Regions from separate parts of the Massilia sp. DJPM01 genome, predicted to be linked through region 2. Evidence: riboswitches for the same ligand, from Rfam matches in the RefSeq annotation. Region 2 holds a riboswitch; the other holds the start of a gene.
What was found. Region 2 has a riboswitch for glycine ahead of PO883_RS18640 (D-amino acid dehydrogenase). Riboswitches for the same ligand answer to the same signal wherever they lie in the genome.
Positions count from the first base shown of each region.

Region 1: it holds a riboswitch for glycine, as region 2 does, so the genes downstream of both, gcvT (glycine cleavage system aminomethyltransferase GcvT) here and PO883_RS18640 (D-amino acid dehydrogenase) in region 2, are expected to answer to the same signal.

Region 1 is NZ_JAQOZV010000011.1:58,839-63,254, forward strand. Features, by position in the region: gene PO883_RS09840 (ATP-dependent Clp protease proteolytic subunit) at 1-467, opposite strand, end outside; glycine riboswitch at 594-679, shown strand; glycine riboswitch at 698-803, shown strand; gene gcvT (glycine cleavage system aminomethyltransferase GcvT) at 876-1,994, shown strand; gene gcvH (glycine cleavage system protein GcvH) at 2,056-2,436, shown strand; gene gcvP (aminomethyl-transferring glycine dehydrogenase) at 2,539-4,416, shown strand, end outside.
Region 2 is NZ_JAQOZV010000029.1:4,204-8,619, reverse strand. Features, by position in the region: gene PO883_RS18645 (hypothetical protein) at 1-449, opposite strand, end outside; gene PO883_RS18640 (D-amino acid dehydrogenase) at 575-1,807, opposite strand; glycine riboswitch at 1,975-2,082, opposite strand; gene rtcR (RNA repair transcriptional activator RtcR) at 2,202-3,812, opposite strand; gene PO883_RS18630 (RNA-binding protein) at 4,097-4,416, shown strand, end outside.

The sequences.
Region 1 (4,416 bases), on a different contig from region 2:
AGATCGGAATACTGGTGGATTGCCCACTGCTCCGGCAGCAGCTCGATATGCTTGCGCAAGATCGATTCGGTGCGCGCATCGTCGGCGCGCAAGCCTTCGACAATAATATTGAGCGCATCCGGACGCGCGCCGGGCGAGGCCGTCGCATGCGACTTGTGCACCATGAAGCGCGCAGTCTCGCTGGCGTAGCGGCGCGTGCCGGACAGAAACAGGATGACGGCGATCGACGCCACCGCCCCGGCGTTGTACATGACAAACTTGACGGGCGAGTTCGACAGGAAGTTGTACAGGCACAGGCCGTCGCTGACGTAGCCGCCGTTCGACTGGATCAGCACGTGCGCCGTTTCGACCCCGTTTTCGCTCATGCCGGACACCGCCTCGAACACGCGGTGCACCATATCGCTGTTGACATCGCCCGACAAGGTGAACCAGGCATCGGTCTCTTTGGTGGATTTTTCTTCGCTCATGGCTGTCTGCTCGCAAAGTAGATGAATTATTTTAACAAATCGGACGAAGCACGGTTTTCCATGCGTATCTCATTCGTGCGCACACCAGGCAAGGTTGACAGTTACGCCCTGCTGGCATATCCTCCACAGTCTTGATCGGGAGAGGGCAGCGCACGCTGCCGCCGAAGGGGCATCACCCAAAAACTCTCAGGCAAAAGGACCGGTCAGGGGTCGGCGGCGCGCAGCGCTACCGGCTGAACTCTGGAGAGCGGCCGCGGCACCATGCCGGCGGCCCACCGAAGGGGCAAGCGGACGTCAATCCGCTATCTCTCAGGTACCAAGGACAGAGGGGCGCGAAGCATACCGGAACGGCAAGAGCCGCTCCACGTCTGCTCGTCGTACCCCCATTCATTCTGCCCTGAGGATTCCATGACGCTTAAAGCGACCCCGCTCAATTCCGCACACCGCGCCGCCGGCGCCAAGATGGTCGATTTCGGCGGCTGGGACATGCCCGTCAACTACGGCTCGCAAATCGAAGAACACCACGCGGTGCGCAGCGATGTCGGCATGTTCGATGTCTCGCACATGTGCGTGGTCGATATCGAAGGCGACAACGCCCGCCCTTTCCTGCGCGGCCTGCTGGCCAATAACGTCGACAAGCTGCAGGTGACCGGCAAGGCACTGTATTCATGCATGCTCAATCCGCAGGGCTTCGTCATCGACGACCTGATCGTCTACTTCTTCAGCGAGACCTGGTTCCGCCTGGTCGTCAACGCCGGCACCGCCGAAAAAGACGTGGCCTGGATCAGCGCCCAGAACGACGCCACCAGGAGCGGCGTGACCATCACCCAGCGCCGCGACGGCAATGAGCCGATGGCGCTGATCGCCGTCCAGGGTCCGAACGCGCGCGCCAAGGTGTGGCAGGTGCTGCCGACCACCCAGGCGGTTTCCGAGCCACTCAAACCGTTCAACGCCATCATCGTCAAGGACACCGCCTTCGGCGAGGTGATGGTGGCGCGCACCGGCTACACCGGCGAAGACGGGTTCGAGCTGGCCTTCCCCGCTTCCCAGGCCGAGGCGCTGTGGAATGCGCTGGTCGCCGCCGGCGTCAAGCCGGCCGGCCTGGGCGCGCGCGACACCCTGCGCCTGGAAGCGGGCATGAATCTGTACGGACAGGACATGGACGACACGGTCAACCCGCTCGACGCCGGCCTGGCCTGGACCGTCGACCTGAACGCCGAGCGCGACTTCATCGGCAAGACCGCGCTCAAGGCGATGGGCCAGAACGCGCAGTACGTGGGCCTGATCCTGCGCGAAAAAGGCGGCATCCTGCGCGCGCACCAGAAAGTGGTCGCGCAGGATGGCAGCACCGGCGAAATCACCAGCGGCACCTTCAGCCCGACCATGCAGGAAGCGATCGCCCTGGCGCGCGTGCCGATGGGCGTGGCCGTGGGCGACACCGTGCACGTTGAAATCCGCGACAAAAAGCTCGCCGCCAGCGTGATCAAGCTGCCGTTCGTGCGAAACGGTAAAATCCTCGCTGCCTGATCGGGGCAACACACTCATTAAGTAGCATTTACATCGACCGCGACCTCTTGGAGCAAACATTATGAACATCCCAGCCGACCTGAAATACACCGAGTCCCACGAATGGGTACGCGCCGAAGCTGACGGCACCCTCACCGTCGGCATCACCGAATATGCGCAGGACGCGCTGGGCGATATCGTCTTCGTCGAACTGCCGAAGGTAGGCAAGGTCTTCACCGCCGGCGACGACGCCGCCGTGGTCGAATCGGTGAAAGCGGCCAGCGACATCTACGCGCCAGTATCGGGCGAGTGCATCGCCGTCAACGACGCCGTCGCCGACGCGCCGGACTCGATCAATACCGACGCCTTCGCGGCCTGGCTGTTCAAGCTCAAACCAAGCGACGCCGGCGCCATCAATGGCCTGCTCGACGCCGCTGCCTACGGCAAAGCCACCGCAGAATAAAAACTCCTGGCCGCCGCCCGCTGGCGGCCGTTTCTTTCCAGTTCGCCGCCGCGCCGTGTATCCGACAGCGCCGGTGGCAGTCCTTTTTCGGCCCCGACTACCATGACCCGCACCAGCCTGACCCAACTCGAAGCACGCGATTCGTTCATTCCGCGCCATATCGGCCCGTCCACCGCCGAACAGGCAGCCATGCTGGCCACGCTCGGCTATCCATCGCGCGCGGCGCTGATCGACGCCATCGTGCCCGCCAACATCCGCAAGAAGAGCAAGCTGGAACTGGGCCAGTTCTTCGACCCGATGCCGGAACAGGCTGCGCTGGGCAAACTCAAGGCGCTGGCCGCCAAGAACAAGGTCATGAAGTCGATGATCGGCCAGGGCTACTTCAACAGCCATACGCCAGGCGTCATCCTGCGCAATATCTTTGAAAACCCGGCCTGGTACACCGCCTACACGCCGTACCAGCCCGAGATTTCGCAAGGCCGCCTGGAAGCGATCCTGAACTTCCAGCAAATGATCACCGACCTGACCGGCATGGGCATCGCCAATTCGTCGATGCTCGACGAAGGCACCGCCGCCGCCGAGGCGATGACGCTGATCCAGCGCGTCGGCAAGTCCGCCTCGAACGTGTTCTACGTGGCCGACGACGTGCTGCCGCAAACGCTGGAAGTGGTGCAGACGCGCGCCCAGCCGATCGGCGTGGAAGTGCGCACCATCGCGGCGGCCGACATCGCCGGCCTGTCCGAGCCCTGCTTCGGTGTGCTGATCCAGTACCCGGGCGTGAATGGCGATGTACGCGACTACCGCGCCGCCGTCGAAAAACTGCATGCGGCCGGCGCCATGGTGATCGCTTGCGCCGACCTGCTGGCACTGACCCTGCTGGCGCCGCCGGGCGACTGGGGCTGCGACGTCGTCGTCGGTAACAGCCAGCGCTTCGGCGTGCCGCTCGGTTTCGGCGGCCCGCACGCCGGCTACCTGGCCACGCGCGACGAATTCAAGCGCAGCATGGCCGGCCGCCTGGTGGGCGTGACCATCGATGCCCAGGGCAACAAGGCGTACCGCCTGGCGCTGCAAACGCGCGAGCAGCACATCCGCCGCGAAAAAGCCACCTCCAACATCTGCACCGCGCAGGTGCTGCTGGCGGTGATGGCATCGATGTACGCGGTCTACCACGGTCCTGAAGGCTTGCAGCGCATCGCGCGCCGCGTGCACCGCTTCACCGCCATCGTGGCCGCCAAGCTCGGCCAGCTCGGCTACGACGTCGTCAACAAGACCTACTTCGACACGCTCACCATCAAGAGCGCGCGCGCGGCCGAACTGCATGCCATCGCCATCGAACACGGCGTCAACCTGCGCAAGGTCGACGCCAGCCACGTCGGCATCTCGCTCGATGAAACCACCACCCGCGAAGACATCGCGCTGCTGTGGACCATCTTCGCCCAGGGCGTCTCGACCGCCCCTGCTTCGCCCGATTTTGATGCCATCGAAGCGAGCGCGCAGGACGCCTATCCGGAAGCGCTGGCGCGTACCAGCACCTACCTGACCCACCCGACCTTCAACCGCTACCACGCGGAACACGAAATGCTGCGCTACCTGCGCGGCCTGGCCGACAAGGACCTGGCGCTGGACCGCACCATGATCCCGCTTGGCTCGTGCACCATGAAACTCAACGCGACCAGCGAAATGATCCCGGTCACCTGGCCCGAGTTCTCCAACATCCACCCGTTCGCGCCGGACGCGCAAACGGTCGGCTACCGCGACATGATCGGCCAGCTGGAAGACATGCTGTGCGCGCTGACCGGCTATGCCGCCGTGTCGCTGCAGCCGAACGCCGGCTCGCAGGGCGAGTACGCGGGCCTGTTGGTGATCAAGGCTTACCATGAATCGCGCGGCGAAGGCCACCGCAATATCTGCCTGATTCCCTCCTCGGCGCACGGCACCAACCCGGCATCGGCCAATATGGTCGGCATGAAGGTGGTCGTC
Region 2 (4,416 bases):
GCGGCGCCGTAGGCGACCGTTTCGTAGTTCCCGTTGTTGAGCTCCACCGTGGCCATGCCGATCGGGCGCTGGTTCAGCAGGATCACGAAGCGCCACTGGCCGGTGGCCTTGGCCATCTGCTTCATGCTGCCGCGCCCTGCCAGCAGTTCCTTCGGATCGATCGTGTAAACCGCGAAGCCGTAGCCGATTTTCGCGTCCTTCAGATCCTGCATGTCGTTGATTTCAAGTGGGAAGTCGACCGGCGTGCCGCTGGTGCCACGGGTCTGCAGCTGGCCTGTGACGAATTGGGCGAAGTCGCGCTGGGCCGCAGCTTGCGCTGCCGCTGCGGCGCGCTTGGGCACCGCTTTGAAGGTGCTGGTTCCATCCGACTGGGCCATTGCGGGTGCGCCGGCCAGGGCCAGGCTGGCGCCGCACAGCAGGGCGGCGAGCATGGTGCGGGTTGAGAGCATTTTTGTTTGCATTATTGACTTCTCCTCACATAGATTGATACAAGAACCCCGCCTGTCCAAACGGGGTGGGTGCTGCTACAGCTATGGCATGCACGCATGCCGGACACCGGTGTCGACGCACGTCGTCAGTGCGTAGGAAAATCGAGGGAACGGTGCATCAAGTCGCCGATCATGTCGGCGGTGACGGCTGACAGGGTCCAGCCCAGATGCCCGTGGCCCGTGTTGTAGAAGACGCAGGGCGATTTGCCGCGGCCGACCTTGGGCAGCATGGTCGGCATCATCGGCCGCAAGCCGGCCCACGGAATCACGCTGCGGGTATTCACGCCCGGGAAGCATGCATGCACCCAGTCGATCAGCGGGCGAATCCGGTCGTCGCGGATGTCGCGGTTAAAGCCGTTGAATTCGGCCGTGCCGGCCACGCGGAAGCGGTCCGTCCCCAGGCGGCTGGTCACCAGCTTGGTGGCGTCGTCGAGCAGGCTGACGGTGGGTGCGGCCCGCTGGCTGGCGGCATCAGGCAGGTTGACCGTGATCGAGTAGCCTTTCACCGGGTAGATGTTGACCCGGTCGCCCAGGCTGGCAGCCAGGGCGCGGCTGGCGGTGCCGGCGCAGACGACGACGGCGTCGTAGGTCTCGGTCTGGGTGCGCTCGCCGTCGCCCAGGGTGACCTGGGCATGGCGGCCGTCGGTGCGCACGGCGCCGATGCGCATCCCGTAGCGGCAGTCCACGCCGTTGCGGCGGGCGGCGGCGGCAAGGCCGGTGGTGAATTTGTGGATGTCGCCGGTGGCGTCGCTGTCGGTGAAAAAGCCGCCGTAATAGTCGCCCGCCAGGGCCGGTTCGATGGCGCGCATTTCGCTTGGGGTCACCGCGCGGCGCGCCAGGCCGCCGGCTGCCAGCATCTTGCTGACCGTGGCGGCGTGCTCGAAGCCGGCCTTGTCGCGGTAGATGTGCAGGATGCCTTCGCGCTTGACGTCGAAGTCGATGTTCTCCGCCTCGGCCCAGGCAAACAGGTGCTCGCGCGCGGCGATGGCCAGGCGCGCCGTCTCCACCGTATTCCTGCGGTAGTGGGGAATGGCGGCGGCAAATTCGGCGAACCACGACAGCTTGTGCCAGCTCGGTTTGGGGTTGACCAGCAGCGGGGCGTCGCGCCGGAACATCCACTTCAGGCCCTTGAGCATGGTGGAGCGGTGGTTCCACACTTCCGCGTTGGAGGCCGACAGCTGGCCGCCGTTGGCAAACGAGGTTTCCATCGCCGCGTAGCGATGTTGTTCGAGCAGCGTCGTGGCAAAGCCACGTTTGGCCAGGGCGTAAGCGGTCGTGACGCCGGTGATGCCGCCGCCAATTACTGCAATGGTTTTCATGTGTCGTCCGGGTTCCAGAAACGTCAGATAGGAGAGTCCGCGCGCTGGTGCGCGTCGGATACCCCCTCTGTGCTGGACCTGAGAGATTCACCGGCAACGCGCGATGCGTGGACGGTTTGCTCCTTCGGTGCACCGGATGACGAATTCCGGTGGCTCTTCAGAGTTCAAATGGGTTATCGGTCCTTGGGCCTGAGAGATTCCGGGGCGGTTGCTCCTTCGGCGCCGCCGGCATACAAGACCAGCTTGTAACCGACAGACTCTCCCGATAACGCCTTAGCATTGCGCTAAATATGCATGAAGCATATGTATGCAGAATACCGCAGGAAATGACGCCAATACAACCATTTTTCGTGATAGGTGTTGTTTCCCAGACAATACCGACAGAGCGCTCGGTTTACGATTTGCCGCAAACCTGGTCCCATTCGAGCGAAAAACGCGCCAGGAATTTCTTCAGGCGGTCGGCATCGTTCGGTTTGCTTTTGGCGCTGCGCGAGACGGCAAACAGCTTGCGCCCCGCATCGGACAAGGTGGTGGACTGGCGGCATACCTTGACCACGGCGGTCAGTTGCATGGCGTCGAACAGGTCGAGGCCGGCGGCGGCCTCGTCACCCATCAGTTCGGCCAGGTCGACCTCGGCCGCGCTTGGCGCGCGCGTGTAGTGGTGCCACAGTTTTTGCAGCCGCGCCACTTCGGCGCTGACGATGCTTTCCGAAATGCCGCCGGCCTCGGCCAAGGTGGCCATCCTGGTCACCGAGGCCGACAGGTCGCGGAAGTTGCCGGCCCAGACGGCCTCGGGCGACATCGCGAAGCGCATGTAGCGTTCGCGCGCTTCCTTGTTGAAGCGCACCATCTGGCCGTACTCCTGGCTGAACTGGTTCAACTGGTAGACCAGGTTGGGCTCGATGTCTTCGGGCCGGTCGACCAGGCCGGGCAGGGCGTAGGTCCATAAATTGATGCGGGCGTACAAGTCTTCGCGGAAGCGCCCGGCCACGACATCGCTGGCGAGATCGCGGTTGGTGCCGGCGATGAGCTGGAAGTCGCTCTGCACTTCGTTGTCGCTGCCGACCGGATGAAAGCGCTTTTCTTCGATGGCCTTGAGCAGCATCGCCTGTTCATCCGGCCCCAGTTCGCCGATTTCATCGAGGAACAGCAAGCCCTTGTGCGCGCTGCGCAGCAAGCCCGGGCGGTCGGCGGCGGCGCCCGTGAAAGAACCTTTGACGTGGCCGAACAGGGTCGAGGCGGCGCCGTCGCCGTGCAGGGTGGCGCAGTTGAGCTCGACGAATTTGCCGTCGAGCTGGTGGCGCGTCTTCTTCAATTCGTAGACGCGCCGTGCCAGGAAGGACTTGCCGGCGCCGGTCGGGCCCATCAGCAGCATGGGCGCGCGCGACTTGATGGCAACGCGCTCGATCTCGTCGATCATGGTGTTGAAGCGGGCGTTGCGGGTGGCGATGCCGGACTTGAGGAAAGCCACGCCTTCGGCTTGCTCGCGCGAAAAGCGCTGGGCGATCTGGTCGTAGCGCGAGAGGTCCAGGTCGATCAGCGCGTAGCTGCCCGGCGCCGTGCTGGACTGGCGCCGTGGCGGCGAGCTTTGCAGCAGGCGGCCGGGGAAGAAGCGCGCTTCGGTCATCAGGAACATGCAGATCTGCACGACGTGGGTGCCGGTGGTGATGTGGATCCAGTAATCCTCGTTATCCGGATCGAAAGGGTAAGTCTTGGCGAAGTCGAACAGGGCGCCGTAGACCTCGCCGAAATCCCAGGCGTCGCTGATCGGAATGTGGTGCGGGACGACCGTGGTTTCCGGCGAGACTGCGGCGATGTCGGCCGTGACCGCGTCGACCAGCGGGCCGAATTTGCCGCTGAAGAGCATCTCGAAGCGATCGACCGCGTATTCCTCGTGCTGGGTGATGGCGATGCTGGGGCGCCACTTCTCCCAGCGCGCCGGACCTTTGCCGCTGTCGAGCTGGGTGCCGACGAAACCGATGACTACGATGCGTTTCTGTTTCATATCCGTATAAAGTTTTATCTGATCGGATAATTTATCACGGGGTTGTCTGCTTGTCCATTTCTTGCTGTTCTTGCTTGAGAAATTGATAATCTTTTTTAAATCAAGGGCTTGCGTTGTTCTGGCTGAGCTGGCTGCGGACCTGGCACAGCATTTGCAATAGAGGAGATACAAACGAGATTAGTGAGGAAGTAAAAATGGCAAACGCACAGTTGTTCCAGACCTTGAAGGGAATCTTTGTCCCTCGTGCCGACGGTCTTAATTCGGCAGGCGCAGCGGCTAACAGCATGACGCCGCGGCACCAGCTGGCGCAGTATGCGGCCACCGGTTGCCTGAATTCGACGTACTACGTCAGTGCGCAATCGCAGCTGGCAACGGTGCTGGAACTGTGCGAAAACGTCGATACCAAATTCATCGCGCAAACGGCGATTTACTGCCGCGAACGTGGTTATATGAAGGATATGCCGGCGCTGCTGACGGCCGTGCTGGCCGCCAAGGGCGCGCCGGAACTGACGCCAGTGTTCGGCCGGGTCGTCAATAACGGCAAGATGCTGCGCAATGTGGTGCAGATCATCCGCTCCGGCGCGGCGGGCCGTAAATCGCTGGG